One region of the Bacillus altitudinis genome, then DNA from elsewhere that is predicted to be linked to it. Evidence: riboswitches for the same ligand, from Rfam matches in the RefSeq annotation. Region 1 holds a riboswitch; each other region holds the start of a gene.
The links. Region 1 has a riboswitch for thiamine pyrophosphate ahead of tenA (thiaminase II). Riboswitches for the same ligand answer to the same signal wherever they lie in the genome.
Positions count from the first base shown of each region.

Region 2: linked by a shared signal. The riboswitch ahead of tenA (thiaminase II) and the one ahead of tenA (thiaminase II) in region 1 are both predicted to bind thiamine pyrophosphate.
Region 3: linked by a shared signal. The riboswitch ahead of thiC (phosphomethylpyrimidine synthase ThiC) and the one ahead of tenA (thiaminase II) in region 1 are both predicted to bind thiamine pyrophosphate.

Region 1 is NZ_CP009108.1:793,603-804,356, forward strand. Features, by position in the region: gene licT (BglG family transcription antiterminator LicT) at 1-315, opposite strand, end outside; gene ID12_RS04020 (YwqG family protein) at 540-1,355, opposite strand; gene ID12_RS04025 (methyl-accepting chemotaxis protein) at 1,530-2,369, opposite strand; gene ID12_RS04030 (energy-coupling factor transporter transmembrane component T family protein) at 2,519-3,253, opposite strand; gene ID12_RS04035 (ABC transporter ATP-binding protein) at 3,243-4,841, opposite strand; gene ID12_RS04040 (ECF transporter S component) at 4,816-5,415, opposite strand; gene tenA (thiaminase II) at 5,412-6,098, opposite strand; TPP riboswitch at 6,186-6,289, opposite strand; gene ID12_RS04050 (hypothetical protein) at 6,346-7,473, opposite strand; gene ID12_RS04055 (type 1 glutamine amidotransferase domain-containing protein) at 7,615-8,271, opposite strand; partial or broken gene ID12_RS19235 (hypothetical protein) at 8,496-8,690, shown strand; gene ID12_RS04060 (DUF1304 domain-containing protein) at 8,834-9,205, opposite strand; gene ID12_RS04065 (ORF6C domain-containing protein) at 9,202-9,465, opposite strand; gene ID12_RS04070 (immune inhibitor A domain-containing protein) at 9,673-10,754, opposite strand, start outside.
Region 2 is NZ_CP009108.1:2,093,987-2,104,740, forward strand. Features, by position in the region: gene ID12_RS10470 (lytic transglycosylase domain-containing protein) at 176-940, opposite strand; gene ID12_RS10475 (CYTH domain-containing protein) at 966-1,541, opposite strand; gene ID12_RS10480 (UPF0738 family protein) at 1,759-2,124, shown strand; gene yjbM (GTP diphosphokinase) at 2,158-2,787, shown strand; gene ID12_RS10490 (NAD kinase) at 2,853-3,653, shown strand; gene ID12_RS10495 (RluA family pseudouridine synthase) at 3,671-4,564, shown strand; gene prpE (bis(5'-nucleosyl)-tetraphosphatase PrpE) at 4,605-5,348, opposite strand; gene ID12_RS10505 (monovalent cation:proton antiporter family protein) at 5,509-7,356, shown strand; TPP riboswitch at 7,410-7,519, shown strand; gene tenA (thiaminase II) at 7,598-8,308, shown strand; gene tenI (thiazole tautomerase TenI) at 8,283-8,900, shown strand; gene thiO (glycine oxidase ThiO) at 8,884-9,996, shown strand; gene thiS (sulfur carrier protein ThiS) at 9,993-10,196, shown strand; gene ID12_RS10530 (thiazole synthase) at 10,201-10,754, shown strand, end outside.
Region 3 is NZ_CP009108.1:3,359,727-3,370,480, forward strand. Features, by position in the region: gene tgt (tRNA guanosine(34) transglycosylase Tgt) at 1-927, opposite strand, end outside; gene queA (tRNA preQ1(34) S-adenosylmethionine ribosyltransferase-isomerase QueA) at 959-1,987, opposite strand; gene ID12_RS16995 (DUF2905 domain-containing protein) at 2,022-2,222, opposite strand; gene ruvB (Holliday junction branch migration DNA helicase RuvB) at 2,215-3,219, opposite strand; gene ruvA (Holliday junction branch migration protein RuvA) at 3,231-3,836, opposite strand; gene ID12_RS17010 (intercompartmental signaling factor BofC) at 3,984-4,496, opposite strand; gene ID12_RS17015 (serine/threonine protein kinase) at 4,723-5,367, shown strand; gene ID12_RS17020 (hypothetical protein) at 5,400-5,582, opposite strand; gene ID12_RS19415 (hypothetical protein) at 5,775-5,924, shown strand; gene thiC (phosphomethylpyrimidine synthase ThiC) at 5,955-7,715, opposite strand; TPP riboswitch at 7,842-7,951, opposite strand; gene ID12_RS17030 (LysE family transporter) at 8,190-8,822, shown strand; gene ID12_RS17035 (YhcN/YlaJ family sporulation lipoprotein) at 8,869-9,489, opposite strand; gene safA (SafA/ExsA family spore coat assembly protein) at 9,623-10,754, opposite strand, start outside.

The sequences.
Region 1 (10,754 bases):
AATAGCAAAGGTAATATGATCCGTTAATGTGACATAGATGCTGTCATTTAAATTTTTGTTAAGGGTCGTTCTCGCGTAATCGATAATTGCCTCACACACTTGCATATACTCGATCGGAATATCATAAAGCAGGGTTTTGAATTTTTCTGATATATCTTTATTTTGAATGGAAAATACTTTTTCAATACGTTCTTCGTCAATCGGGTCTCCGCTTTTCTTTTGAAACGCAATCCCTCTACCCATAATGACCAGCTCATGCTGCTCGTCATCATACGCACTGACCACATTATTGTTGATTACTTTCGAAATGATCAATTGATCCCCCCCAGTACATTCCGCTTTTTCGAGCATTTCATTGTTGATTGATATGTCATTTTATTATTATTTTCAAAAAAGAGGACTTTAAGATGATTTTACATTTTTTTTTGATACGGTCAACTAGAAAGAATGACATATTACCTCTCAGAAATGACGATTTAGGGGCAAAAAGGCTAAAAATAGACAAAAAACACTCTTCAAAAAGAGTGTTTTTTACAAAATTAGGAGCAATCCCAGTTATAGACGACATTTTCGAAATGTTTTCGTTTGAGGTCTTCTGGTTTGATAAAAAAGTTAGCAATGCCGCAATCTCCCCATAACATGTCCACTTCATCATCTGAGTCAATTTGCAATAATAGCACACTATGTTCTTGGTCTACATAGGTACGCGGGTCTTCTTGTGTAAAACCTGGGTATCCGCCAACTTTATGGCCAAAACCACTTGCTGTCTCATAAAATTCATCTAGCAATTGATCTGCTTCATCACCATCAATACCAACAGCATCTTCGAATAGATCCCAGCTTCGCTTTCCTGTGACTTTTTCAAAGCGGAAATCTTCTACACTGATCGTTTCGCTTGATAATTCACCTGTAATCGCGCCTTCCTTCGTAACTGGAAAATAAAAATCGTCAGGAATTTTCACGAATGAAAAATCAGTCAATAAGTCTTCTTCAGCTAAGAAAGGTTCCTCAATAAATTTGATCCGAAAATCTTTTTGCTCTGTTTTATGGTCAATATTCATCCCATAAAGATCATCATGTACAGAAATAAACACTTGCAAAAGTCCTGTTTCTGGGTAATCTTTCAGCTTTGGCAGCTGGCCGAAATTGATTTGTGCCAGCAGCTTCATAGGATGGCCTTCTCCATCAACGGGATATTCGTCGTTTTTTGGGAAATAAGGATCACCTGATATTTTGCTGTCATATGGTCCTGTTTTTCCTTGTTTTATCTGTAATTGAATCAGTGGTTTTTCAGTTTGATCTAGCAATGGACGGTAAGGCGCAAGTACTTCTTGCAGCTTTGCTGATTGTGTCAAGATGGTCTTCCTCCTTATGAATAGGTCTAATGATCAAAACAGGTCTCTCTTTTTCTATCATACAGAAGTGTAACTTCCCTGTCAGTGAAAAACCCGTCAATATCATGACAAAAAACTCACTTCAACACGTTAAAAAAACCTCCGATACGGCTGGAGGTTTTGTGATTCGTTTATTTATTTCACTTGATAATTCACTAAGTCTGTTGCCAATGTTTTCATCGTTTCGTTCGTTTCGTGCAGCCCCTCAATAATTTTTGTGAAAGTGCCAACGAGTTCTGCTTGATGTTCAGATGAAGCCACGATTTGTGCTATTTCTTCTTCCATTCCTTTGATAGAGCCTTGCACATCTTTTAGCGCTGTTTCAATATCAGTCGTTGCTTGCTTCGCGTGAGTAGACAGCTTTCTCACTTCCGTAGCAACCACCCCAAAGCCTGCACCTGCTTCACCGACTCTTGCAGCCTCAATGGATGCATTGAGTCCAAGTAAGTTCGTTTGATCAGAGATACCTTTGATGAGATTAGACACTTGATTGATTTTAGAGGAATTTTCGACAGTGGTTTTTGTATTTTGTAGAATTTGTTCACTTGTCGCTTGTAGTTCCTCTGAATGTGCAGCCACTTGCTGTACCATCGCGACCAGTTTTTCGGAAGCATCGTTACTTTCCGTCATAATGTGTTCTAATCGTTGTTGATTCGTTTGGTCATATGCTACACAGAAGGCAGCGATTACTTGACCATTGTCATCTTTAATCGGGACGGCGACGATGTCCATAGGAATTCCGTACACCTCTTTAGGAATCTGGATAAATGATGGCTCTCTCCCATTTTTCAACATCGAAAAGTTTTGGAACCCGGGAGCTACAACGTCCCCTGCTTTAAACCCTAAGTCAATGTTCCCGTGCTGCTGATAATAAAGAACCTTCTCTTTCCCTAATACAGAAAAGGTTAGCTGCTCTCTCATAGCTAGTCCAACGATTGGTAAAGCGTCTATTATGTTATCAATTCTCTGTGACATTCGCTCACGTTCATCCTCTCTTTTTCTCAGTACACTCTCTTTATCGGTTCTTTATATGATCTATTACAGCCTGCAATGTGTACTAATATCAACCAAATGACCTAAGACATATAAAACAGCCACATTCTATCAAGAGAATGTGGCTGTTTTTAAAAAAAGAACATGCATATCAACACACTGATGACGATGAAAAAAAGATACATGCAGTCGATCCATGAAGTGCTGATGACATGATAATATGTTCTCTCCCTCGTCCCTGTGAAGCCTCTTGCTTCCATCGCAATGGCTAGTCGTTCAGATTTCCGTACGCCTTGCGTGAAAAGGGGGAGTGCATAACGTATAAAAGCTTTCCAACTGTTTTTTTGCTTGTAACCTCTAATTTTATGTGCAGCCTTCATTTGCTTCAATTCACTTTGAAACAACGGGATAAACCGGAAGCCTGCCAGCATCCCATATGCCCATTTGGGTGACATTCGGCATTGATGGATTAAGCTCATCATAAAGGCCGTCAAATCAGTTGTTGATGTAAAAAGGAGACCAAATGTCACAAAGCCAAGCATTCTAAAAGAAATGGTCAGCCCATTTCTTAAACTCTCCTCTGTGATATGAAACCATGCCCACTTCCAAACTGTATGATCTCCCTTGCCAAAGGCCGCCATCATCCAAAACACGAGAATGAAAAAGAGCAGATAAGGTACAAGTCTGGTGATGAGGTATTTCAAATTCCAGCCGCCTAGGACAAGTCCAATTCCTAGTGCAAACAGCCAGATGATGAACGTCGTTTTAGGATCAGAAATCGCCATCAGACAGCACATCGCAAGGAGATGGGCGAGTAATTTCATGACTGGATTTACAGTGGATAGAAAGGAGTGATTACTTTGCAATCGTCATCACTTCCTTTCTTTCAGCCATATAGCGATAATGTAACGGCACTCTCAGCTCACACGAAGTGACAAGTTCCTGATGAGAAAATAAATCAAAAGGCGAACCATCATATACATGCTCCCCTTGATGAAAAACAAGCACCTGATCAGCGCACTCATCAACGAGTTCCATATCATGTGTGACCATGATAATGGTGGTGCCTTGTCGTTGCCGTTCTTTTAAACGCCGGATTAACTCCCTCGCCGTTTTCTCATCCTGCCCGAAGGTCGGCTCATCTAAAATGAGAACATCCTGATCAAAAAGAAGCATCGTGGCAACACTTAATCTTCTTTTTTGTCCTAAACTTAAGGTGAAAGGATGCACGTCTCTATGCTTCTCTAGGCCGAACTCTGCCAATAGCTGATTCGTTTTTTCTTGCACCACAGACTCTGGCCAATTTCGCTGTCTCCCACCAAATGCGATTTCATCAAACACTGTGTCCTGTATAAATTGAAGTTCTGGATTTTGAAATACAAAGCCTGATTTTTCATATAATGTTCGGTCAGACCACTTTTTCAGGTGTTTTCCTTTTAAGAAAATGTGACCTTTCTTTATTGGTTCTAAACGTATGACATGTTTAAGAAACGTACTTTTTCCGCTTCCATTTTCACCGATGATCGCAACCCAATCTCCTGCTTTTATATCCAGATGCAGGTCATCTATAATGCTTTTTTTTCCGTAGCTTAGTTGTAAATGATCTGTGCGAATGATTGTCTCTCGATCTGTTGATGACACTTTCTCATGCCGTACTTTTCTCGCCTCAAAGGTTTGCAAGAGTGTTTGACTCAATGGATGAAACGGATTTTGTACGACAGTGGACCATTTCTCGGGAAATATTTTCGGACGCCAAATGCCGGCTTCTTTCATTTCTCCCTCAAATGTGTTCATCACGTCTTTTGGCGTTCCATCTGCTATGATACGGCCTTGATGATCTAATAAGATCACCCGATCCATCCACTCGATGACACCGTCTAACACATGCTCCACAAAAATCATCGTCTGATTCTGTTCAGCTGAAAGCTGCTGAAGCAATTGAAATATCTCCATTCTTCCTGCTGGGTCAAGCTGTGCAGTCGGTTCATCAAAGAACAGGACATCTGGCTCTAATGCTAGTAAACAAGCAAGCGCCAACCGCTGCTTCATTCCGCCAGATAAGGTATGAATATCTGTATTTGGGTCGACATCTAGCTGTACTTTTTTCATGAGATGCTGAATCATATCATCCATTTGTTCTCGAGGGACAGATCGATTCTCTAAGCTAAACGCAATTTCTTCATTGACTCGGTGCATACAAAACTGCGAATCTGGGTCTTGAAACATGACACCAGTATGCCTTTGCCGCATCACTTCTCCCTGTACTTCAGCTTCCATATGCTCTGGAATAATGCCAGCAAGCACAGAAATCAGCGTAGATTTCCCGCTTCCACTTGGTCCTAATATCAGCACCTTTTCCCCCTTTTGAATAGAAAGAGATACTTGATGAAGAACGGGATTCGGCTGTTCATAAAAACGGACAGTGAGATTACTGCACGCGAGAAATGAATCCATGCTGGTCACCCTTACTTCGTTTTTCTTTCATGATGGCATATTGATTCAGCACACCTGTTTTAGATAAAGCATCCACCACAACCTTTGCCAAGCAACCGCCGAGTAACATACCGCTGATGACTTGAGTGACAAGTGTCATGAGTAACACTTGAGGCGTGTAATAGCCGAATCCATTGGCAATGAGGCTATATGCCATTGCCCCGACTGCTGCAAAGGCACCAGACAACATGAGTGTCCACATGCGATATCGCTTATAGCCAAATAGAACGAAGGCGATTTCTGCTCCAAGTCCTTGGCACACACCAATCAAAAGCGCAGAAAGACCGAAGTGGCTGCCTGTCAGTAATTCCACGGCGGCGGCAGCTGTTTCTGCGATGAGGGCAGCGCCAGGCTTTTGGATAATGTAAGCAACGATTGGACTGGCAATGACCCAAATTCCGAACATGATGTTGCCTCCTGCTGGACCGACAAGGGCTGTAATCGGTAAATAAAGAGTCGACCACCCTAAATAGATGACTCCGCATGCCACAGATAAAATGACAGCAAGAACGACTTCTTTCATCTTCCATGTCATGAAGAATGCACCTCCATTTGGACAGGCCACTCTTCGACAGTAAAGGCCATGTCCCAGAATTTATACTCAAGCTGACAGCTTAAGATGAAGTGCTGTTTCATTTTCTTCTTTTCCTTCTCACTTGCTTCTTCTGCCCACTGATCAAGCCGTTTGCAAAGCTCCACTGTAACAGAGTCCGTTAACCCGCCATAAAACGTGATCCACTCATAGAATGGATGGGCAGGATCGGGCTCTACATCTCTGAGCATTCGTTTGCCTATTTCCCAATAGGTCCAAGGGCAAGGGAGCAAAACCGCAATGATTTCTCCTAGCGTCCCTTCCTCGGCGACTTGCAGCATGTGATGAATATAGTGATGAGCACTTGGCGCCAAAGATGCACCTTGCAGTTCATCATAAGCGACACCTGCCACCCGGCAAAGGTTTTGATGAGGATGTGTCTCACTATCAAGGACAAAAGCCATTTGTTGATGGAAAAAGGTAATGTCCTCTCTGTCTGTACATCTGCTAATGGCTGCCGCATAAATTTTAATAAAGGCATTTAAATATTCTGCATCCTGTTTGACATAATGAATGATCTGTTCCTTTTCGAGTTCTCCTGCTGCGAGTCCTCTCACAAACGGATGCTGATAAATCGCTTCAAATAATGGTTCTGCTTCTTGCCTTAATTGGGTTGAAAATGTCATAAAAAAAGCCTCCTCTTTTTCAGTTGAATAAATGAAAAAGCCACCCCAAATGGAGCGGCCTTCTTATCGATTCAATCATGAATAAGACAAGGTCCAGCTCCACTTCCCTCCGCTAGTACAAACTAGATCAGGTTCAAAGGGTCCAAGATTTCCTCTTGTCTCAGTCATACATGACTCCCCTAGTGGACTTTTGTCATTTAATTATCTTTACTCTACACATGTGGCGATTTGATGTCAACTGCCGGTCTTAATTCAATGTATTGATCGTTGGCAGCTTCTCGATCCCTGCTGCATAGTAGAAATTAAGGACACTGAAGAAATCAATTGGCTTTCCTGTCTTTAAATCAACAGCCAAAATATGATCGCCGTAATTTGTCAGGTCATCAATGTCTAAACGCCTTGGCGTTGTCTTTCCGAGAGTATCAACAAAGCTGCTATGGTAGTACTGCCCACTAGCAAACGATGATTCATGATACATAAATAATGTCTCCACATCTAAGTAGACAAGAATGGCCTCAGAGGAACTCGCGTATGGAGCAGAGTACGATACTGGTGCCGAAATACTTTTCACTTTTACACTGTCAACAGAATGCGTTCTCTGTTGATATTTTCCATCATATGAGAAATAAAATACACGCTCCCATTTATAATCAGCGGTCTTAGATTGTTTGTTATACACTTTTGTACCATTTGCGAAAACATCCCCATTGGCATACGAAGCAACAAAGTATTGCAACGTTGATGACAGGGATTCAGCACCTGTGAAATTTGGTGGGTTTTTTGCATTCACCTGTAATGTGTATGAGTCTCCAAAGTCTCCACCGCTAGTAATACCAAACGCATAATCACCCGCTGGTAAATTGCTTAACGCAAGCAGACTGCCTGCTGGTTGAATCAGATCCGTTGGATAAGCTTGTCCTTCTTCATAATCAATAACAAATAACTGAACGAAATAATCAGCATTTGGAGAGGTAATCCGGCTGATGAGCGCCTTAGGAGACGATGTACTTAAGAACCATAAATCAACTGGATCTTCCTCGTTTAAAACTGCCGATTGATTAATGGCTAGTCCATCAATAGAGCGAACGGCAGACGTGCGCATCTTTCCATCTGCAGCCGCTTTTCGTTTAATACTTATTCCCTTTTTCTTATCTACTTTAAATGATTTTTTTACTTCCTTCTGTTGAACCGCAGTCCCTTTATCCTGCTTTTCAAACGACTCTTGCACTTGCTGAATGGCTTTTTCAGTCAGTGGCGATACTTTTTCACTTGATTTTGGTGCATCTTCTGCTTTGATTGCTGGTGAAAATAAACCTGTTGTGACCAATAAAATAGACAGTAAGGCGGCGGTGATTTTGACATAAAATGCTCTCACAGGAACATCCCCTTTTCCCTAATTTGGGTTTTTTACCCTGTGATTATTTTACCATTTTTCTAATACTTGTTTTGGACTTTTTTAGGAAATTTTCATAACAAAAAACCAGCCGTATGAGTCACGACTGGTTTATTTGATGATTTATGCAATGGTTTTGACAAATAAGCGTGCTGTTTCTGCACTTGATCCTGGATTTTGTCCAGTAATAATTTGTCCGTCTACAACAGCGAATGGCGCAAATGCATCGCCTTTTTCAAATGCTGCCCCTTGCTCGCGAAGTTTTGTTTCCAATAAAAATGGAACTTTAGATGTCAGCTGAACAGCATCCTCTTCCTCGTTTGTGAATCCTGTTATTTTCTTGCCGTCGATAAATGATTTTCCATCACGATCCTTCACATCAACAAAGGCAGAAACGCCATGGCAAACTGCCCCAACGGCTCCATTTTTGTCTGAAATCGCTAAGATCGCATCGGCAACCAATTGATTGGACGCAAAGTCGATCATTGGGCCATGTCCTCCAGCAAAGAAAATGCCATCATACTCAGCTGGGTTTACATCTGTCAGTGCCTTTGTGTCTTGAAGTAATTCATACACATCTTGATATTGTGCTGGAACTCCTTCAGGAATTGAATTTTTATCGATCGGTACTGTTCCACCTTTTATTGAAACGATTTGCACGTTGAGTCCATTTTCTTTAAAGATATGAAATGGCTCGGCCAATTCTTCTAGCCATAAGCCTGTAGGGTGTCCGTTCATTTCTGAGCTGCTTGTTGATACTAATAAGACGTTTTTGCTCAACTTTATCATCCTTTCTATTTATCATGTGGCTATTTTATATTTTGCACAATTAAATATCAAGCAATCAGACTTGGATACAACTCTTTATGTTATACCCGATTTTTTAAAAAATATAGCCTCACTTCAAATCTAATCATTCTGTCACATTCTATTGACAGGGAATTTCATGTAAAATTGTGATGAAATGATATAATATGAGAAACAATTGACAGACCTCTTGCGCTAGAGGGAATTTAAAAGGAGTGGAAAAAGAGATGAAAACCTATTCGATTGTGATGATTATCATCACGCTCTGTATCATATTGGCTGTCTTTTTAATGAATCTTACGGGCGTCATGTATGGAAAAATCATATTGGCTGTCGCTGTTGCCCTTTGTCTTACGTCCATTATTCGTTTGATGGGAATGCGTAAAAGATAAAAGCCGCCCTCTGGGGCGGCTTTACTGTGTAGACAAACCCTCGCATTCGGTGTCAGTCCTGCGCTTCGGTGCTCACCAATGTCAAATTCGCTCCGATGCTCGTCCTTCCTAAACTGCAAAGGTTTTCTATCACGCTGATAGGATTATATAGCCAGGATAAGTGCAATTAATGCAAGAAAAGCTGGTAACCCTTGTTTGATGATAATCGATTTATTAGACGTCACCCCGCCAAATACTGCTGCGATGAACACACAAAGAACGAAAAATAGCTGAATCATATATCCTACGGTATTCGAACCAAGAATGAGCCCCCAAATGAGTCCAGCAGCTAGAAAGCCATTGTATAGCCCTTGATTAGCAAACATCACTTTCACATTTGGATCCTTTTGTAAGTGTTCAGGCAGATTGAAAGATCTTTTCGCCATTTTTGATTCCATAAAAAACATTTCTAGTAACATGATGACAATGTGCTCTAAAGCGACAATTCCTACTAAAATCATTGCTAAAATATTCAATTTAGTGAATTCCTTTCTGATAGACGGTCTCGTATTTGTATTTTGTCCGTGTATAAATCAAAGTCTTGGATTAGCTCTAACGCCTCATGAAAACGACTTTGTGGAATGTCTTTCATTTTTCTTACACCAAATTCCTTTTTAATAAAAGCCATGATGGTATTAATATGAAGCTTACCGTGGCCATCATACTCTAAATGGCTGCAAAAAGTCTGCATCGTCCCTCGGATCACCTTTAATTGCTTGGCAGTGACACAACTCATTGGTAACGCTCATCCTTTCTTGGTTTTTTAACAACTAAAAAGAACATTGAATGAAAGAAAAACCTTCCAATCTCTATTATATAATGGTTTCATTCGGATATCAAAATAAAAAAGAACAAACATTCGATCAAAGACGAGTCATACGCTAAAAATCCATGTCTTAACGTATCAAAAAGCCGGATTCATGGATTGAATCCGGCTTTTTGTTTAGTTGCTTTTAGAAATTAATACCTTTCCAACAGAACGGTCCTTACTTTGTCCGACGACTTTAAAAGATAGGCCGTATGTTGGCACATCACGTCCTGCATCCGGGTTATTTGGATTCACATAGTTCTTTTTATCACTAAATGTACGCGTTGGGCGGATATAGCGATCCTCTAAGGTTAAGCCTGTTGTCGCTGTATAATCAATATTCAGCTTCGTGCTTGGATTCAAAGAGAATGCTGCATCATGTACTTGGAAACCTGTCGCTGCAATAGAGCCGTCACTCCATTTCAACACTTGTTGATCTGCATCTACGACTCCAAGGAAGCCGTTCCCTGGATGTTTTCCAACCCAGTTATCACTGTACGATTGATCGACGTACCACACGACCAAACCGTTATTATAGCTCATCAGACTTGCTCCTCGTTTGATATGCTTTAAGCCTTTATCGACATCAGCATAAGAGCGCCATTCTAGTAAATAATACTGAGCGGCATATTGTTTTCCATTAGATTGAGAGAATCCATTAAAAGTGAACGTGGACGTTCCCTCGGCATCATCTGACCACACTTTTGATCCATCTACTGTAATCTTTAGATCATCTACAAATAAACCTGGCAGTGAATATCCTGCATCGGTTGTATAGCGGAATTGCAGATCGATCTTCTTCCCTGCATAAGCAGAAAGATCAAAGGATGCATCTACCCAGCCATCTGATTTTCCATCGATGCCATTGCCTTCATTCGCTCCTGCCTCATTTCGATCATTCGTAATATTACCAGCAATGGTTGTCCATTTGTCTGTCCCAGTTTCACGAACTTCTACATACGCATAGTCATAATCTTCTTCGATATCGTACCATGCTTTAAACGTAAGCTCGGCTTTGCTTCCCTTCGACAAATCAATCCCTGATGTCGTCATGGTAGCATTCAAATTGTCACCTGTTCCGCTGAAGTATGAATATTGCCCTTGTGCAGGCTGAGTGACCACAATCTCTTTATCTGGCAAATCGACTCGAACCGCATCATGGTTGGTTCCTTTTGTTGCTGCTTCATCGATTAAAACTGTTTTGCTTTTTGTTAATG
Region 2 (10,754 bases), 1.3 Mb from region 1:
ATTCTTGTATACTTATTTTAACAACCTCTACTCAATTCCACAAACAAACCGCTTTGGTCCTTTGGGAATAGTGAGGGAGACAGGTTCCGTGTTCAATTGACCATATCATAACACATTCAGTCAAAAAAGGGTGAAAAGCGACATACAAAAAACCGAAGAGGTTATTCTCTTCGGTTTAGGCGAAATATTGAGCTGTGATTTTCTTTACATAATTTTGTGTTTCTTTAAATGGAGGAATGCCTCCGTACTTATCTACATTCCCTGAGCCTGCGTTATAAGCGGCTAAGGCGAGTGAGACATTTCCATTATATTTTTGAAGCATTTGTTTTAAATACTTCGTTCCGCCTTCAATGTTTTGGGCTGCATCAAAGGCATTGTTCACGCCAAGTGATTTAGCAGTAGACGGCATTAGCTGCATCAGTCCAAGTGCACCTGCATGGCTGACAGCATTCGTGCGATAACCGGATTCTTGCTTGATCACTGCATGGATCAGTTTTTCTGGAACTCCGTGTTTTTGAGCCATTTGTGAGACGATTTGATTAATCTCTTTTGATGAAGGGCCTGAAACAGCTTTTTGAAGGGGCGGTGTGTAGCTGTTATTTAAGACGTTTCCAATACCATTTGCGGTATTCAATTGGCTGTCATTTGCATAAAGAGACTGAGATTGAAGCTGTTCACTGCCCGCTATCGCAGATAAATATGGATTCATGCGTGCATATTGCGTGTTCGGAGACGTTGATGGGTCCGATCCCATGAAAGCAGAAATGGAAAGCGGGAGACGAGATAATTCTGATCCGCCTAAAAAATCTTGCAACAGCGACTGGAATGAAGTCTCAGCGCTTGATTCTTGTCCAGCTGTGAGTTGTGTTTGTCCATTATCAGATTGTAACGTTTTGAGTGCTTGAAGCTGTATAAAGGATTGAAGTTGATTGACGTTCATCATGTTCCTCCTTCAAGGAATTCATCTATTCTTTTGTTTTCATTTTTTCTTCATAAAAACGTACGACTTTGTTTTTCGTGTGTCTTGGTGGGATCTGAAATTGCTGAAGCAATGCTGTGAAAGCAGCTTGTCCAATGTCTAAATCACTCACTTCAAATTCAAGTTCATAGTCCTCTACTGTTAAATATCGGCTGTGATCCAAAACAATTAAGCCTTCTTTGATCATTTTTTCTGCTCTTGACGTTTCCAGTGAACCAAAATACACGATTTGATCCTTTTGAATGTGAAGGTGTACTAACCTGTCTGCCACTTCACCTTCTGGCAGTTGGAAATGTTCAAGACTAGCGGGAGGATCGATCGTTTGGTGGGTTTCCAAAAGGCCGATCTCATGCGGTTCCTTTAATGTGAGGACCCACTGCCCACCTTTTTCTCTCATTCGTAATGCAGCGAATTTGGATTTTATATCAAATTGAGGTGTATCAAAATAATAGTTGGTTTGAGTGAGGAAGTCCTCGTCCTTTAATTGAAAATATTCTTTTAGCTGTTCAAATTCTTCTTTCATTAATAATTGTTTTAGTTCTATCTCAATTTCCTGTGCCATTTTGACATCAACCTTTCATTTAGAGGAAATATGATTATTGTACATGAAAAGCTTCTTTTTTTCTTATTTATTCCTTAAAAAGAGACGTATATAGATGCTAAATGAGGCAAAATGAACAACGAAATGGAGAAATCAAATTTTCTCAAAAAGTTCGGTTTATCAATATTGAACTTGATATGATAAAATAAAGCTGTACTTTGTTGTAAAGGAGATCATGATGCAAAACAGAATTGAAATCACAGAAGCAACTTTAAAAGAAGACAGGCTGATCTTGACGGTCCAGTCAGATGAGCAAATTCAAAAAGCAAAAGCATCAGGACAAATGCTTGTTGATTCTGATCACTTTGCGTTCGTTTACATACTTGAGACTGAGGAGTCTTTTACGTATCTTATTTTAGGAGAACATACATGGGCTCCATTAAAAGAAGCAATGAATCGTGAAATCCCTGTCTATTTGGCGGCGGAAGAGCAAACGCTAGAACTCATTCAACTTCATCAGGAATTAAACTATTTAATCGACAATATTAAAGACAATGCCAATTACGGAGATATGGAAGAGAAAGTGAAGAGCACATTCCTCTGAAATAATTAGGTATTTGGAATTGGGGGAAGTTTCATGGACAAAAAACAATGGGATCAATTCCTCGCACCATATAAGCAAGCAGTCGAAGAATTAAAAGTGAAACTAAAAGGCATTCGAAAACTGTATGAATTTGAGGATGACCATTCACCAGTAGAATTTGTCACTGGCCGAGTGAAACCCGTTGCCAGCATATTGGAAAAGGCAAAGCGTAAAAACATCCCGATGCATGAGATTGAAACGATGCAGGATATTGCAGGGCTTCGCATTATGTGCCAATTTGTAGAAGATATACAAGTCGTCAAGAAAATGCTTCAGTCACGAAAAGATTTCGTGGTTGTAGATAAACGCGACTATATTGCAGAACATAAAGAAAGCGGATACCGCTCGTACCACCTTGTTGTGTTATATCCGCTGCAAACGATCAATGGAGAGAAGCAGCTCCTCGTCGAAATCCAAATCCGTACATTAGCCATGAACTTTTGGGCGACCATCGAGCATTCTCTGAATTATAAATATAGCGGGAATATCCCGGAGAAGGTCAAGCAGCGCCTTCAAAGAGCTTCTGAGGCAGCATCTCTTCTTGATGATGAGATGTCTGAAATCAGAGGGGAAATTCAAGAGGCACAAGTGGCATTTTCCCGGAAAAAGAAAAACGATAGCTGAGCCTAAGCTTGATCAAATATGATGCTGCTTTCTCGTCGCAGCAAGGTGGAAAAGGAGAAGAATTCATGAAATTTGCAGTTTCTTCGAAAGGGAATTCTGTATCTGACACACTCAAAAATAAAATACAGACCTACTTATTGGATTTTGGAATGGAATTAAATGAAGAGGAACCCGATCTCGTCATTACAGTTGGCGGAGACGGAACCCTTTTATACGCTTTTCACCGGTATAGCAACCGTCTGAACGAAACCGCTTTTGTCGGCGTACATACAGGCCATCTTGGTTTTTATGCGGACTGGGTACCGAGTGAAATAGAAAAGCTTGTGTTAGCCATTGCCAAAACGCCTTATCATATTGTGGAATATCCGATTCTTGAAGTCATCGTCAGGTACAACGATGGCGGCCGGGAAGAAAAATATTTAGCAATGAATGAATGTACGATTAAAAGTATGGAAGGTACACTTGTGGCAGATGTTGAGATTAGGGGTCAGCTTTTTGAAACATTCAGAGGAGATGGTCTTTGTTTGTCTACACCATCTGGCAGTACAGCCTATAATAAGGCACTTGGCGGGGCTATTATTCACCCATCCATTAGGGCGATCCAGCTGGCAGAAATGGCTTCAATCAACAACAGAGTGTTTAGAACGGTCGGTTCGCCGCTCATTTTGCCGGACCACCATACGTGTGTGATCAAACCGATTAATGATGTGGATTTTCAGGTGACGATAGATCATTTGTCGCTGCTGCATAAAGATGTGAAATCCATTCAATGCCGAGTGGCAGACGAGAATGTCCGGTTTGCCCGATTTAGACCATTTCCATTTTGGAAAAGGGTGCAAGATTCCTTTATCGGCAAAGGAGAATAAGAAAGAGGTTGTTCTCGCTGGAATACTTTAAGATAAACAAAACCATATCAGCCAAAGAAGAAGGCAGGCTGTTGAAGGACTACTTAATCGATCTTGGCATTTCAAAACGAATGCTGACAGATATTAAATTTGATGGCGGTGACCTTCTGATTAATGGAGAGCATGTGACCGTGAGATATGAGCTGCGCGAGGGAGACAGGCTCACCATTTTATTTCCCGAGGAAAAAGTGAGTGAAGGGCTAAAACCTGCGGCCATTCCGCTTGATATTTTATTTGAGGACGAGCACGTGCTTGTGCTGAATAAAAAGCCATATATCCCATCGATTCCTTCTCGAGAGCACCCTGAGCATAGTATTGCAAATGGGTTGCTTCACCATTATGCTAAGCAGTCCGTTCGACTGACTGTCCACTTGGTGAACCGTCTTGATCGTGATACTTCTGGTGTCATGTTAGTCGCTAAACATCGCTTTGCACACAGCCTTTTATCAAAGGCGCAGAAAAAAGGGGAAGTCAAGCGAACGTATAGAGCCATGACACACGGCATGATCACGCAAAAGGAAGGAACAATTAGAGCAAAAATTGCTCGAAAAGGGGACAGCATTATTGAACGAATGGTGAATGAATCTGGTCAGGAAGCCGTAACACATTATACGGTGCGGGCGGTACATACTCATTTAGATATGTCTGATGTGTCCCTTATCCTTGAAACGGGAAGAACTCATCAAATTCGTGTTCACATGCAATTCCTTGGTCATCCGCTTGTTGGAGATACGCTATATGGTGGAACAAGCGAGAGAATAGGCAGGCAGGCACTTCATAGTGAAACCCTTGTTTTTCCGCATCCGATAACAGGGGAGTCCATGACCTTTTCGGCTCCTTTGCCGGATGATATGACATTATTGCTTCAGTAAACAAGTAAACCCGGTCACCTGTCATGGTGGACCGGGTTTTTTATTGCGTGAAATGCTGAAATCTTGAATCATCATATGGCATAGATGAAGGAACAGATACTGTCTCAAGCTCTGGATATCTAAGGGCAGAGAGCTTGTGGCCAAAGACACAGCCTGTATCAATGTTAACCGTTCTACCGATAAATCTTGGTTCTTTTACGGGTGTATGCCCGTACACAATCCATGGTTTTCCGTGATATTCCTTTGCCCAGTCCTTCCTGACAGGTCGACCGTCTGGCCATGTTTCTCCGGTGACTGCTCCAAATAATAGATAAGACCTCATCTGTTTGTTCGGTTTTTTGCCAATATCCTTTTCCTTCATCGCTGCGTGTGCAATGATCAGTTCATTCGGAATCAGTACATCATAAAGCGGTGCCTTTTCAAATAAATGTTTAAATTCACGTGATAAAATGGTTTGTTCATCATGCGGCAGGTTTTTGATTTCGTTGACCGTTGTTTCAATGCCATGCAGTAATTTTACGGGATTTCCTTTCAAATAGCGATACAGCTTAAAACAATGGTTGCCAGGCACATAGCGGATGGCGCCCTTAGAATAGGCGTGTATGACAAATTGCATCACGGCAACTGATCGAGGGCCGCGGTCTGTTAAATCACCAACAAGGGCCAGTGTTCTCTTATCAGGGTGGACAGGTAGTCCGTGTTTGAGTTCGTATCCTAGTTTGTGTATGAGGGTAAGCAGCTCTTCGTAGCAGCCGTGGATATCGCCGATGATATCGAATTTCATAAAGGTTCCTCCTGATTTTTTCATCCATTTATCGGATATAAAGAAGTTTGAATTTTAGAAAATATAACGAATGGCTTTCATTTCATTTGGGCAATTGTTAGAATCAATGCTTTAACGTAAAACTTAAAAATTAAACATGAATGTTAGGAGGCTTTAGCCAATGGAGCATACATCTGTTTCATCACTCGTTGTCGTTATTATTGTAGCCTTTTTCACCCCCATTTTATTGCACCGATTTAAGCTGACCATCCCGGTCGTTGTCGCTGAAATCATCATGGGGCTCATCATTGGAAAAAGCGGTCTTCAACTAGTTGTTGAACACGACGCATGGCTAGATACGTTATCCATGCTAGGTTTTATTTTTCTTATGTTTTTAAGTGGACTTGAAATAGATTTTTCTTCTTTTGAATCAAAGAAGAAAGCGCGAGAACTACCAAATGGATTAAAAGAACCGAATACATTTAAAACAGCGACCATTATTTTTGTTGGCGTATTTTGTATGTCCTTTATCCTGTCTTATGCGTTTGTCCTTGCAGGATTTATTCAAAATGCCTTTTTAATGACGCTTATTATTTCCACCATCTCATTGGGTGTGGTAGTTCCTACCTTAAAAGAGGAAAAGTTGATGCAAACGAATATTGGTCAAATCATTTTGCTTGTAGCCGTCATTGCTGATTTGGTGACAATGATTTTACTTGCTGTGTTTTCCTCCATTTATGGCGATGGAACAGGGAACATGTGGTTGCTCTTATTATTATTTGCGGCAGGTATTCTTCTTTATTTATTTGGCCGGGTATTTAAGACAAAGTCCATTTTTCAGTCCATGTCAAAAGGAACGGTGCAAATTGGGACAAGAGCCATCTTTACTCTCATTATAGTCTTAGTTGCCTTATCTGAATCACTCGGTGCTGAAAATATTCTGGGGGCTTTTTTAGCAGGTGTGCTTGTGTCTCTTCTTTCGCCTAATAAAGAACTCGTACAGCAGCTGGACTCATTTGGCTATGGATTTTTAATTCCGATCTTTTTTGTGATGGTCGGTGTGGACCTGAATATATGGTCACTCTTTAAAGATCCAACCATCATGATCATGATTCCGCTACTGTTTATTGCATTATTGCTTAGTAAACTCGTTCCGATTCTTTATTTAAAAAAATGGTATGACATGAAAAAGGTCATTGGTTCTGGTTTTTTATTAACCTCGACGTTATCCCTAGTTATTGCGGCTGCAACGATTGGTGAGCGGCTTGGTGTCATTGATCATAAAATGTCAGGAGCCCTCATTCTAGTCGCTGTGCTCACGAGTATTTTAACGCCTGTTTGGTTTAAGGCGTTATTTAAACAAGAACGTGAAACCAATCATAAAAAGCGTGTGACGTTTATTGGAGCGAATCAGCTGACGTTACCTGTGACGCTTGATTTACATCAGGATGAATATGACATCCGTATTTTACACGTCTTTCAGGAAAATAAAGAAGCCTTGCTTGCTGACTCCATCTTTGAAGTTGAAGCGATTGAACAATATGACGATGATACGCTCAGGCAGGCTGGCATCGGGCAAGAGGATGTGCTCGTTGTGGCTACAGGCAGTGAAACGAAAAATAAGGAAATTGCTTTATTTGCAAAAGAAGAAGGGTCTAAACAAGTCATTGCAAGTGTCAACAAAGCGGAAGCCGAGCTGACTTTAAAGGAAGCAGGGATCGATACCTTTTCTAACTTCTTATCATCTAAAACGGTGCTGAGGGCATTGATTGAAGCACCTGATGCGATTCGCTTGTTAACAAATGAGGATTCTTCTTTGTATCAAATTCAAATGAACAATCATCGGTATCATAACGTCATGCTGAGGGAATTTCCATTTACCGGCGATTTGGTGTTTGTCCGTATTTTTAGAGGAATTGACAGCTTAGTACCGCATGGGGATACGACGCTTAGAAGCGGTGACCGCGTGCTTGTGTCTGGCTCCCGGGAGTATGTGGCAGGACTAAGAGCCCAATTAGAGTTGCAATGAACCCTTGACCGATGAACAAATCCTGATTAAGATAGAGGTACAACAATATATGTTTGATCCACTAGGGGAGTCCTTTAAAAGGGCTGAGATAAAAGTATAGACTTTTAGACCCTCATTACCTGAACAGGTTCATACCTGCGTAGGGAAGTGGTGCGGTGTTTGACTATGCTTTTTACAAATTCCAAACCACTTTCCACGCGGAAAGTGGTTTTTTTATATGGAAAAACAGGAGGAGAGGAACATGACATTTTCGAACGAATGTAAAGAAGCAGCAGCTAGATGGTGGAATGGGAGCTTTACACACCCTTTTGTGAAAGGGATTGGTGATGGCACACTTTCACTCGATCGTTTCACTTATTATGTGATGCAGGATTCGTACTATTTAACTCATTTTGCAAAAGTACAGTCGTATGGAGCTGCCATTAGTGAGGACTTATATACGACAGGCAGAATGGCATATCATGCGCAGGGTACGTATGAAGCAGAGCTATCACTGCATAGAAAGTTCACAGAACTGCTCCAGATCTCTGATGAAGCGCTGGCAAACTTTAAACCTTCTCCAACTGCGTATGCATATACCTCGCATATGTACCGATCTGTGAAAAGCGGTCGTTTTGAAGAAATTTTAGCCGCATTATTGCCGTGCTACTGGCTTTATTATGAGGTAGGAGAAAAACTGAAACAAACAACACCTGACCATCCGATTTATCAAGAATGGATTTTGACATATGGCGGGGATTGGTTTAAAGAGCTTGTTTTTGAACAGGTGAACCGTTTTGATGAACTTGCAGAAAAAGCGCCAGAACATGTGCGGGCTAATATGAAAGAAAATTTCGTGATTTCGAGCTATTACGAATACCATTTCTGGGAGATGGCGTATGAAAAAGAAATGTGGCAGACAGCATGCTTAGATGGGGTTGGTGCAAATGGAACTCCATGCAGTGACAAATGATACGCTTCCTGTCAGGGAGCTCATCAAGCAAATAAAAGACATTGCGTCTGAAGTAGACTTTATTCATATTCGTGAACGATCGAAGGCAGCAGGTGAGCTGGTTCACCTCGTGAAACAACTCCTAGCAGAAGGTGTTCCGAAAGAAAAGCTGATTATCAATGACCGAGTTGACGTTGCGCTGCTGACCAATATTCACCGGGTTCATCTTCCAGGACACAGCTTTTCGCCAAAGGAATTAAGACAAAAATTTCCTCACCTCCATGCGGGGGTATCGGTTCATTCGATAGAAGAAGCCAAAGCAGCAGAGAAGAACGGGGCAGAGTATGTCATGTTTGGGCATGTGTATGATACCGCATGCAAACCCGGACTTCAGGCGAGAGGCATAAAGATTGTGGAAGACATGACTTCTTCGCTGTCCATTCCAGTCGTTGTCATTGGTGGAATCACACCAGAACGACTGCCAGAATTGATGCATGTTGATTTAAAGGGAATAGCCGTCATGTCGGGGATTTTTGCTCATCCTCAGCCGCGCAAAATGGCGCAAATATTTTCTAAAAAGCGAAAGGAGAATCCTTATGAACAAGCATTATGATGTTGCAATCATTGGTGGTGGAATCATAGGGATGTCGATCGCTTATCACCTTGCAAAAGCAGGAAAGCAGATTGTCTTATTTGAGGCAAATGAGATCGGGAAGCAAACGACGAGTGCGGCTGCTGGCATGCTGGGTGCACATGCTGAAGGAGAAGGTGATGAGGATATTTTCTTTCAAGTAGGCAGACAAAGTCAGGTTTTATATGAAAAATTAACGGTCGACCTTCAGCGTGAATCGGGCATTGATATTCGGACATCAGTGGGCGGGATTATGAAGGTGGCTTTTACAGAACAAGAAAAGCGAGCGCTTTGCCGGATGCAGCATTTGCCCACATTTGAATGGCTTGAAGCAAGCAGCGTAAAAGAACGTATGCCTCAAATAGCAGATGACATCGTAGGAGCAGGCTTGATAGCAGATGATGTACATGTCGAGCCATATGCGGTATGCAGGGCTTTTTGGCAGGCGGCTGTTCGGCATGGAGCGGATGTGAAGGAGTTTACCCCCGTTATCGATGTGAAGAGGGGAAAAGAAACTTTGACAGTCAGTACAGCTAAAGGCATCTTCACATGTGATCATCTGACTGTAGCAAGTGGTGTATGGTCAGGCCGTTTTTTAGAAGAACTGGGGTTATCACATTCTCTCTATCCTGTAAAAGGAGAATGCGTGTCTGTTTGGAATAACGGTCCAGCGCTTGCACACACCATCTATCATGATCATTGTTATATCGTTCAAAGGGATAGCGGTAAGCTAGTGATTGGTGCAACGATGAAACCGAATGACTGGCAGGCCGTTCCGACACTTGGCGGTATTGAAGCAGTTATTCACAAAGCATCTCAGCTCATGCCTTCTATTCGAGAGATGCCGATTGATCAATGTTGGGCAGGTCTTCGGCCAGCGACAAGCGACCGGCACCCCTATATCGGAAAACATCCGGAAGACGAGCGTATTCTTTTTGCAACGGGACATTACCGAAATGGCATTTTACTTGCGCCAATTACGGGGGAAATCATTCGCGGCTTGATAGTAGGCGAGTCTGTTCACAAGGAATGGCTTCATGCGTTTCGTATTGGGCGAAAGGAGGCATTGTTCGTATGAAAATTCAATTGAATGGAAGAATGGTTGATTTCGATAAGGAAAATGGCACGATTTTTGATCTGCTGTCAGCCTATCAACTTGAAAACCGAGTGGTGATCGTTGAAAAAAATCAAGAAATTATAGATAAAGAAGCCTTTCAACAGGTAAAAATTCAACCAAATGACACGATTGAAATCGTTCACTTTGTAGGAGGAGGATGACACCATGCTGCGCATTGGCGGAAAAACATTTACATCAAGACTATTACTAGGGACAGGAAAGTATCCATCATTTGAAGTTCAAAAAGAGGCGGTCAACGTATCAGAAGCTGAAATTTTGACCTTTGCTGTGCGAAGAATGAACATATTTGAACCATCACAGCCCAATTTTTTAGAGCAGCTTGATTTATCAGCCTATACATTGCTGCCAAATACTGCAGGGGCAAGTACAGCGGAAGAAGCGGTGCGGATTGCTCGTTTAGCGAAAGCTTCTGGACTGTGTGACATGATCAAAGTAGAAGTCATTGGCTGTTCAAGATCTCTTCTGCCAGATCCAGTCGAAACGTTAAAAGCATCTGAAATGCTATTAGAAGAAGGCTTTATCGTGTTGCCATATACGTCAGATGATGTGGTGCTGGCAAGGAAATTAGAAGAACTTGGTGTTCATGCCATTATGCCAGGTGCTTCTCCAATCGGTTCAGGTCAAGGGCTTTTAAACCCTCTGAATCTATCGTTTATTATCGAACAGGCAAAGGTGCCAGTTATTATTGATGCGGGTGT
Region 3 (10,754 bases), 1.1 Mb from region 1:
GTCACAGTTTTCATCGATTGGTCTGAAATCTCGCTCATATTTAGCATTTTTCACAACAAGGCGTCCTTCACTTGTCATCAACGTACCGTTTCTTGCAATTCGCGTAGGCAGTACACAGTCAAACATATCGACACCTCGAATCGCACCGTCAATTAATGAATCCGGCGAGCCGACACCCATTAAGTACCTTGGCTTGTCTGCCGGTAAATATGGCGTTGTAAACTCCAGCACACGGTTCATCACATCTTTTGGTTCACCAACAGATAAACCTCCAATGGCGTAGCCTGGGAAATCAAGTGAAACAAGATCTTTTGCACTTTGTTTACGAAGCTCTTCGTATTCTCCGCCCTGCACAATGCCAAACAGCCCTTGATCCTCTGGACGCTGGTGCGCTGTTAAGCAGCGCTCTGCCCATCTGCTTGTCCGCTCTACAGAACGTTTCATATAATCGTACTCTGCTGGATACGGAGGGCATTCGTCAAATGCCATCATAATATCTGAGCCGAGCGCATTTTGAATCTCCATCGCTTTTTCAGGAGAAAGGAACAACTTATCTCCATTTAAGTGATTACGGAAGTGAACGCCTTCTTCTTCAATTTTTCTAAATTCACTCAAAGAAAACACTTGGAAACCGCCTGAATCTGTTAGAATCGCTCGATCCCAGTTCATAAATTTGTGCAGGCCGCCTGCTTCTTTGACAATGTCATGCCCCGGGCGCAGCCATAAATGATACGTATTGCTTAAAATGATGCCTGCTTCCATTGCTTTTAACTCTTCAGGCGCCATTGTTTTGACTGTAGCCAGTGTACCAACTGGCATAAATACAGGTGTTTCAAAGGAGCCGTGCGGTGTATGAACGCGTCCAAGACGTGCACCTGTTTGTTTGCATGATTTAATGAACTCATAACGTATCGGTAATTGCGACAAAAATGAGCCCTCCTGTCTTTGTTGTATAATGTTATTGAATCAGCATGGCATCGCCAAAACTGAAGAATCGATATTCCTCTTTTACAGCCTCATTGTACGCTTTTAGGACGTGTTCTCGTCCAGCTAATGCACTGACAAGCATAATTAAAGACGATTTTGGCAGGTGGAAATTCGTGATCATGCCATCAATTGCCTTAAATGTATAGCCTGGATAAATAAAAATCGACGTCCATCCGCTTGACGCTTTGAATTCACCATCATAAGCACTTGCAATGGTTTCAAGCGTTCTTGTCGAAGTTGTTCCGACTGAAATAATTCGCCCGCCTTCTTTGCGCACTCGATTAAGCTCTTCTGCCGTTTCTTCATTCATTTCGTAAAACTCTGCGTGCATTTCATGTTCTTCAATGCGTTCAGCACTGACCGGTCGAAATGTACCAAGCCCAACATGGAGCGTAATAAATGCAATATGCACTCCTTTTGCTTTAAGAGCATCTAGCAGTTCATTTGTAAAGTGAAGACCGGCAGTAGGCGCAGCAGCGGAACCAACTTCTTTGGAATAGACGGTTTGATAACGCTCACGATCGTCAAGCTGCTCTTTAATGTACGGAGGCAGCGGCATTTCACCTAAGGATTCAAGTACTTCATAAAAAATGCCTGTATACTGAAACTCAACTTTTCTTCCGCCATGTTCCAGTTCTTCTGTACATACCGCTTTTAATCGTCCATCACCAAATGTAATGACTGTTCCGTTTTTCACACGTTTTGCTGGTTTCACGAGCGTTTCCCATTTGTCTCCTTCTTCTTGTTTCAAAAGAAGCAGCTCCACTTTAGCACCCGTATCCTCTTTCGTTCCAAACAGACGTGCAGGTAATACACGTGTATTGTTTAAAACGAGACAATCACCCTTTTGAAAGTAATCTGTGATTTGCGAGAATGTATCATGTGTGATGTCACCTGTTTGTTTATTTAAGACCATCAGTCTTGATGCATCTCGTTTTTCAAGCGGCACTTGTGCAATCAATCTTTCTGGTAAATCAAAATCAAATAGTTCTAACTTCATTTCCTTCACCTATTCTGTAGTTAACTAGTTAACGTTATTTCATCCGTCCGAAGACATTGAGTAAAATGGTTAGGACGATGCTAATGACAATGCATGTAATCACAGGAAAAAAGAACGTTACGTTCCCTTTTTTCACGAAAATATCGCCTGGAAGTTTCCCAACCAATTGAAACACTAAACCTGCGGCAAAAAGGACACCACCTAAAATCATCAACATTTTAGGGAATTCAGTCACGAATCGGAACCTCCATATGAAAATGTTCATACGCTTCTCTTGTGACGACCCGCCCTCTTGGTGTTCTTTGCAGAAAACCAATTTGCAGTAAATACGGTTCGTACACATCTTCAATCGTATGTGATTCTTCTCCAATTGTCGCTGAGATCGTATCAAGTCCAACAGGACCGCCTCTAAATTTTTCAATCATACTTAAAAGCAGTTTATGATCGATATGATCAAGTCCGAGTCTGTCAACTTGCAGACGCTCAAGAGCATCTTCTGCAATGTCTTGCGTGATCGCATGATTTCCAAGCACCTGCGCAAAATCTCTTACTCTTCTGAGCAGACGATTGGCGACCCTCGGTGTACCTCTAGATCTTCTTGCAATCTCTTCAGCTGAACGAATGTCGATCCCAATCTCAAACAGCTCGGCTGTTCTTGCTACAATGTGAGCCAAATCTCTTTGCTCATAGTATTCCAATCTTGCATGAACCCCAAACCTATCACGAAGCGGCGCTGTTAAAAGCCCAACACGGGTTGTAGCACCTACAAGCGTAAATGGCGGTAAATCAAGCCGCACAGAGCGTGCTGTATCTCCTTTTCCAATCACGATATCTAGACAAAAATCCTCCATCGCTGGATATAGCACTTCCTCTATTGAACGTTGCAAGCGATGAATTTCATCAATAAACAGAACATCGCCAGGTTCAAGAGATGTTAAGATCGCCGCCAAGTCGCCAGGGCGTTCAATCGCTGGTCCAGACGTTGTACGCAGCTGAACATTCATTTCATTGGCAATGATCGACGCAAGCGTTGTTTTCCCAAGTCCCGGCGGTCCATATAAAAGAACGTGATCCAGCGTTTCCTGCCTCATTCGTGCAGCTTCAATAAATACGCTGAGATTATCCTTTACTTTCTGCTGGCCAATATATTGACTAAGCGTCTGTGGACGCAGACTTTGCTCAATGGCTGATTCATGGTTGTCTGCTTCAGTTGAGACGAGCCGTTCATCCATGAGACATCACCCTATTTCAACATTTTTTGTAAAGCTTTTTTCACATATTGATCGGTTGTAAGATTCTTCTCTTCTTTTAATAAAGGAAGAACCTTTTTGATTTCACGATCACCATACCCAAGGACACTTAAGGCTTCAACCGCTTCATCTAAAGCGCTTTGCTGCGTTTCAATCTGGATATGATCCTCGTGGTTAAATAAGTTTCCTATCATTTCAGGCACCACATCTGCGAGCTTCCCTTTCAGATCTAGAATGATCTGACGTGCTGTTTTTTTGCCAACACCCGGGAATTTAATGAGAAAAGCTTCATCCTCTCGTTCGATCGCTGAAATGACAGCGCCAGGGTCACCGGAAGCAAGAATCGCAAGCGCACCCTTCGGTCCAATCCCTGTGACATTTAACAGTTTTGTGAACAACGCTTTTTCTTCTCGTGTTTGAAATCCATATAACGAAAAAGCGTCTTCCTTTATGTAATGATACGTATAAATCGTTTCTTGTTTTGTTACTCGATAGATAAACGGATTTGGGGTATAGACTTGATATCCCACTCCGCCGTTTTCAATGACAACATATTGCGGGCACACATAATCAATGGTCCCTTTTACAAACTCTATCACCGTTTTCACCTCTTTGACTGTTCTCCATTGTAACATAAATCGAAGAGAAAACCGTAATAAAAGTTAACATACGTTCGCTCAGCCTTTTTTCATCGTCAACCCATGAAAAAGAGCTTGCGGTCTTCACACCAGCAAGCTGTCATACGATTAAAACGATTGTTCATTTCGGTAAGGTTTCATGACTTCAAGCACATGCTCAAATTCATCTTTTGTTCGAAACGGAATGCCTTGTGCAAGCTGTTGCTCTACATGACTTTCCAAGCGGGACGTATCAATTTGAAAAAAGAGATGAATAGGCTCCGCCCACCCGTCAGGCCTTCCATGAAACGTAGAAATCACGCCGTCTTCTGATAATCCGATATATCCATTTGCTTTACTTAAAGGCGATATATCGTCAATTTGCTTTCTAAAAAGGGCAAAATCCTCTCGCTGTTCTACCAATGTCCAGCCCTTATACTGGGCCCAAAATGTGTCTTTGTCTTCTAATGATGCCCGCTGTCTTTCAATACTTACATCACCGTCTAGATAGACCTTTTCAAGCTGAACGTTGATGGTTTTTGACTCTTTTTGCAAGTGTTCTGCTGCTTCCATATCAACAGCGAAAAAGAGTACACTTGTCATGATAAGTCCTGTAACGAAATACTTTATTTTCACTTTCACTATTTACACCTCTTTAGAACATAAGATCGATGCATGACATATGTAGTTTGACCCATTTTGCTAAACATTAACCAAATCGATGTCTTGACACATATTGAGAGTCTTTCGTTGTATCCTTCGTGCGTAAATGTTATGTTTTATACAATCCATTGCTCTACCGAATTACATGGTTTTTTCATCATTCGTTTTTCAGCCGCATAAACTGAAACCAAAGAAGGTGAAGTCAATGTCAGATGTCAAAAGATTAGCCGAATCGATTCAGTATCAAGAAGAAAAGCGTTTTAATAAGCTCGTCTTTAAACCGGCTGAGCTTGAGCTGTGCGGCAAAGGAAGAAGTGCCTATGTATTTTCATACAAAAAAGACGGCAAAAAAATGGCGTTAAAAGTCTTTTTTCCTTCTTATCGAAACATCGCCCGCAAAGAGGCTGCAATTTATGAAAAACTTTCCGGCTCCTCCTATTATCCTGAGATTTACGAGTCTGGGGATCAGTATATTTTAATGGAATATATTAAAGGTTATACTTTCTATGAATGCCTGACAAAAGGAATTCCGATCAAAAAACAAATGATTGAACAAGTAGATGATGCATTGGAAGAAGCACGCGCGAAAGGTTTAAATCCTTCTGATATTCATCTGCGGAATTTAATTTTAACAAAGGATGGCCGCGTCAGGGTCATTGACGTCGCCCGCTTCACGCAAACGAAAACATGTCATCAATGGGATGATTTAAAAGCTGCATACGCCTATTATCAAAAACCTTTTTTCCCTAAAAAAGCGCCGCGTCTATGGCTTGAAGTGATTGCCTATTTGTATAAGAAAAACTGGCTGTCTCGAAGTCAGCTGAACAATCGAAATGATTTTACTGCATAATGAAAGCCGCTCTTTTCGAGCGGCTTTCTGTTTTATTCTGTTTCTACATGGATACTATTCACATTTAATAGGTTAATGATTTCATTATTCAGCTTAAACCAATGATTGGCTTCCTCAATTTTTTTATACACATCATAGGTAGCTGGACGTTTCAGCTCGAAATCGAGCACTTCCCCATTGTTCATATGAAATGTTACCTTAAATACTTTCATCATAAGATCACCTTCCACTCTGTCTTGTTCACTAACCGAATCGGTCAGCTCTTTTCATTCATTCTCTATTCAATCCGTTTCCCCTGCTTCTTTCCTTCTAAACACAAGAAGTTTAAATTTTGTTTAAATTCGCACAACATATCTATCTAGATACGCTTCAAAAGAAGTATATTGAATGAAAAGGAGGCTGTCTTTATGAAACAAAAGAAAAAACGAATATCTCCAGAGAGACAAACAGTTCTATTTCATTTAACAGATGCCTTCATCCCAAGTGTTGAAACGATGGCGATTGCAGTAAGAGCATTTTTGCACCTCGTAAGAAAAGCCATTTCAGCCGTTTTATAAAACCCCGCACTAGAGGAGTGCGAGGTTTTTTTAGGATTGATAGATTTGGCTGCCTTGATTGATAAACTCTTTTGCCTTCTTCTCCATCTCTCTTTTCACTTCTTCTGATTGGTTGCGGATGTCATGGGATATTTTCATACTGCAAAACTTTGGTCCACACATGGAACAAAAATGAGCAGTTTTAGCACCTTCAGCAGGCAATGTTTCATCATGGAATGCCAGCGCTCGTTCTGGGTCAAGTGACAGGTGAAATTGATCCCGCCATCTGAATTCAAATCTCGCTTTTGATAAGGCATCATCACGCTTTTGAGCAGCAGGATGTCCTTTTGCTACATCAGCTGCATGTGCAGCAATTTTATAAGCGATGACGCCTTCTCTTACATCTTCTTTGTTCGGCAGACCTAAATGCTCTTTTGGTGTCACATAGCACAGCATGGCTGTTCCGTACCAGCCGATCATCGCCGCACCGATCGCAGATGTAATATGATCATATCCCGGTGCAATATCTGTTGTTAGAGGACCTAACGTATAAAAAGGTGCCTCTTTGCATATCTCCATCTGCTTATCGACATTCTCTTTGATTTTATCCATTGGAACATGACCAGGTCCTTCAATCATGACCTGTACATCATGTTTCCAAGCGATCTCTGTCAATTCCCCTAACGTTTCCAGCTCTGCAAACTGCGCTTCGTCATTTGCGTCCGCAATGGATCCAGGTCTGAGCCCGTCCCCAAGCGAAAAGGCAATGTCATACGTTTTCATGATTTCACAAATTTCTTCAAAATGGGTATACAGAAAGTTCTCTTGATGATGAGCGAGACACCATCTTGCCATAATGGCTCCGCCTCTTGAAACAATTCCTGTGACACGGTCGACTGTGAGCGGAATATACCTTAACAGGACGCCCGCATGAATGGTGAAGTAGTCAACCCCTTGCTCTGCCTGTTCAATTAATGTGTCTCGGTATACTTCCCACGTCAAATTTTCTGCGATTCCATTCACTTTTTCAAGTGCCTGATAAATTGGGACCGTTCCTACTGGGACTGGGCAATTGCGGATAATCCATTCTCTCGTTGTATGAATGTCCTTTCCTGTAGACAGGTCCATCATCGTATCTGCCCCCCATCTAATTGCCCATGTCATCTTCTCCACCTCTTCTTCAATGGACGACGTCACAGCTGAATTGCCAATATTCGCATTAATTTTCACGTGAAAATTCTTTCCGATGATCATCGGCTCACTTTCAGGATGGTTGATATTCGCTGGAATGACCGCTCTTCCACTAGCCACTTCCTCTCTAACAAACTCAGGACTTAGCTGTTCTCTCAAAGCGATAAACTCCATTTCAGGCGTAATGATCCCCTTTTTTGCATAATGCATTTGCGTCACACAAGCACCTTGTTTCCCGCGGAGCGGTATATGATGAAAATCTGTCTGGGCAGCTTGAAAGGATTCTTTCCCGTTCAAGCGATATCCATTATCTTCTGGCTTTACTTGACGCCCTTCATAGCTTTCAGTATCTTCTCTTTCTTTAATCCATGCTGATCTCAGGCGCTTTAATCCCTTTGTGACATCAATATGAGCCTCCGCATCTGTATACGGTCCACTTGTATCGTACACACGAATCGGTTCATTTTCGATATCACCTGCTTGTGTCACTGTATTTGTGAGCACGATTTCTCTTTTTGGCACCAAAATGTCAGGTCTTGAGCCTTGTTCATATACCTTTCGACTGCCTTCAAAGTTTGATAATAAAGATTGCGTTGATGGAACATTTGTCTTTTCATTCATTTGCTGTTCTCTCCTTCTTTTCGTGTGACCGGTCAGGATGGAATCAGCACCAGCAAAAAACCAGATTCTATGTAAAGAACCTGGTTTCGTCGTCAGAAAAAAACATGTATGCCATTCATATGGCACATGTATCATCTTCAACTTCCCCACGCTGGTACGAGCCAGATCAGGTCCAAAGGGTTAAGAAGCTTGTCTTCTCTCTCAGCCCGCATTTCCGGGCACCCCTAGTCACTTATATTGATTTCCACAACAGTGTAGCATAGCTGAGAAATGAAAAAAAGAAGTTTTAGGAAAATAGTTCCTTTCCCCTACAATGAATACACGATCTTCACGATATACATCTTTCTATACACGATTTATCTCTCTCATTTCGATTAAATAAGAAATAATCATTGATCCTTTTCTCCTAATTTGTATAATTAATCTAAACGGAGAATTTTTATACAAACATGATTCAAAGGAAGTTCTAGTCGATTGCAAACATTTCTTACATTTATCGTCGTTGGATTCTCAATTGCTCTACCTGTTGGAGCGATCACGGTTGAAATGACAAAGCAGGGATTAAAAAACGGATTCTTTCATGGATTAACTGTAGGCGCTGGTGGTATGACCATCGATATATTGCTCATCTTGGCTTTATATGCTGGATTTGCTCAATTTTTATCTTTGCCCTTTATCCAAATTCCGCTCTGGCTGATCGGTGCCATCTTTTTAATGATTCTTGCCTACGATTCGATTAAAAATGCGGATCAAGACATCCATTTAGCAGGAGAAAAAGTGAATAAATCATTCGCTAAAACATACCGAAATGGGCTGCTCGTCGCGGTATCACCTGGAAACCTTGTGTTCTGGGTATCTGTGTTTGGTGCTGTACTGGCAGATGCTTATACGAATACAAATTCATCTGAATTTATATTGGCTGCTGCGGGTATTTTGGCAGGGATTCTTCTTCATGACATCGGTCTTCTCACGATTGTTTCCCTAACAAGAAAAGTGATGAACCGAACAATGATTAAGTGGACTTCCATTATTGCCGGTATTTTATTACTTGGATTTGGCTGTTATTTCTTTTATGAATTTTATATCGGGATCAAAGTTTATTTTTAAAGAAAGGCTAAAGTTCGTCATGAACTTTAGCCTTTTTTATTTCAGCTTAACGGGTCATGCCTGTCTGACCTGTTTCAAATTGCGTTTTTCTCATATCTCTGAAGCGTGTAAATGCGCCTTCGTCTTTAATGACTTGGACAGCTCTTCCATCTGCATAACGAGTCGCTGCTTCTTCTACTTGTGATACACCCTCTGATGTCAAGCGCCCATCTGTTTTAAGAGCAATATACACATTTTCATCCGTCACCATGACTTGTGAGTCTGTCACATGGTTCATTTTGTTCACTCGGTTGGCGATTTTTCTTGAACGCTGGATGTTCTCTTGTTTATCGTAGCCAGAGAACGACATTTGGTTATGATAGTTCATATCTCCATGACTGTAGCGTCCATCTCCACCAGTAAGTGGCATTCTCACTTGATCCTGTGTAGGGCGTGAACGATCATCAACATTCGTTGTATTTCTTCCGTTCATTCCCTCCATAAGCTCAGAAACCGGTCCTTGATGATCTTGGTTGTTGTCTGTTGCCTGTTGATTGGAGTGGTATCCAACTGGCTGGCCTGATTGATTATGACGTGTATCTACACCCGCATTGTTATTTGTACCACATGCCGTTAATCCAATAGATAGAAGCACTAAGGCGATTGTTTTTTGCCATTTTTGTCTCAAACGAAAAACCTCCTGTACAAATTGAATCTCATGAGCGCAAAACAGGCTCTGTTTTAGCATGTACAGTTGAGGACAAAAACAAGCTGTCAGTTATAAACAAAAAAAGGAACGATTGAGATCGTCCCTTGTGTCATTAATCTTCTTCGTCTTCTTCTGGTCTTGCAAAGACAGATGGGTTTTGATAAGGCTGCTGCATATAAGGCTGTGCTGGATAAGCACCCATTTGACCATATGGAACAGGGTTTGGATAATGTCCAGGCCATGGTTGATGATGCTTCATGCCATCATCGCATCCGCAGTCTTCCTTGCCATATGCTTCATTTGGAGCGTTTGGATAAAAGCCTTGATTGGCATTGGCATTTGCATTTGCATTTGCATTTGCGCCTGCATTTGGATGCATATGGTGGTGCCAGTGATGCCCATCGTTTGCATGATGCTCATGATGTTCACCGTAATAAGCCGGTGCTTGATACGCAGGATAATACGGCTGAGCTGCCGGGTAAGGATACGGCATCATGTGATGGTGATAATACGGCTGTACCGGATAACAAAGGCCTGATCCCGGTAAAATAGGAGAAGCGGGTACCATTTGCTGCGGATATGGATACATTGCTGGCATGTAATGACCATAACCATAATAAGGATCATATGACTCTTGATGATGGTGGTGATGCTCTTTATTTTCAGCCATGCCCCCTACTGCTGCCCCTCCAACATTCGGCATTTGCGGGAAATTAGGAAGGTTTGGGTAATTACTATGCTCCATTTCTTTTCCCTCCTCTTTTTGATGTGGGATATGAATGAATGGATCATATCCCTTTGCCACTTCATCTTTGAAATGATCCTTATTTTCATGATGAAAATGGTCCTTGTGATCTTTATGATCCTTTTTCTCATGAACATGATCTTTCTTTTCATGAACGTGATCTTTTTTCTCATGATGTTCTTTTTTGGGAGGAGGCGTGAATGGCTGGTAGAGATTCGTCTGATAATAGTTTACATCAACTTGTGGAAAAACTGGCTGTTCAATCTTTGGTACTGGTGGCACATAAGGTACCGGTTCATTCGGTTTTTCCTTCGGCTTCGTATCTTGAACTTGCACGACATCCTTTGGCTTTTCTTTTACATACGGGTGTTCTTTTGCTTTTGGCATTTCTTTTGCTTTGTGATGATCGGTTTTGACAGGAACACCACTAGATGGAATTTTGATTTTCATTCCTGGCATGATCAAATCTGGATTACTGAGCTGCGAATTTAATTTTTTC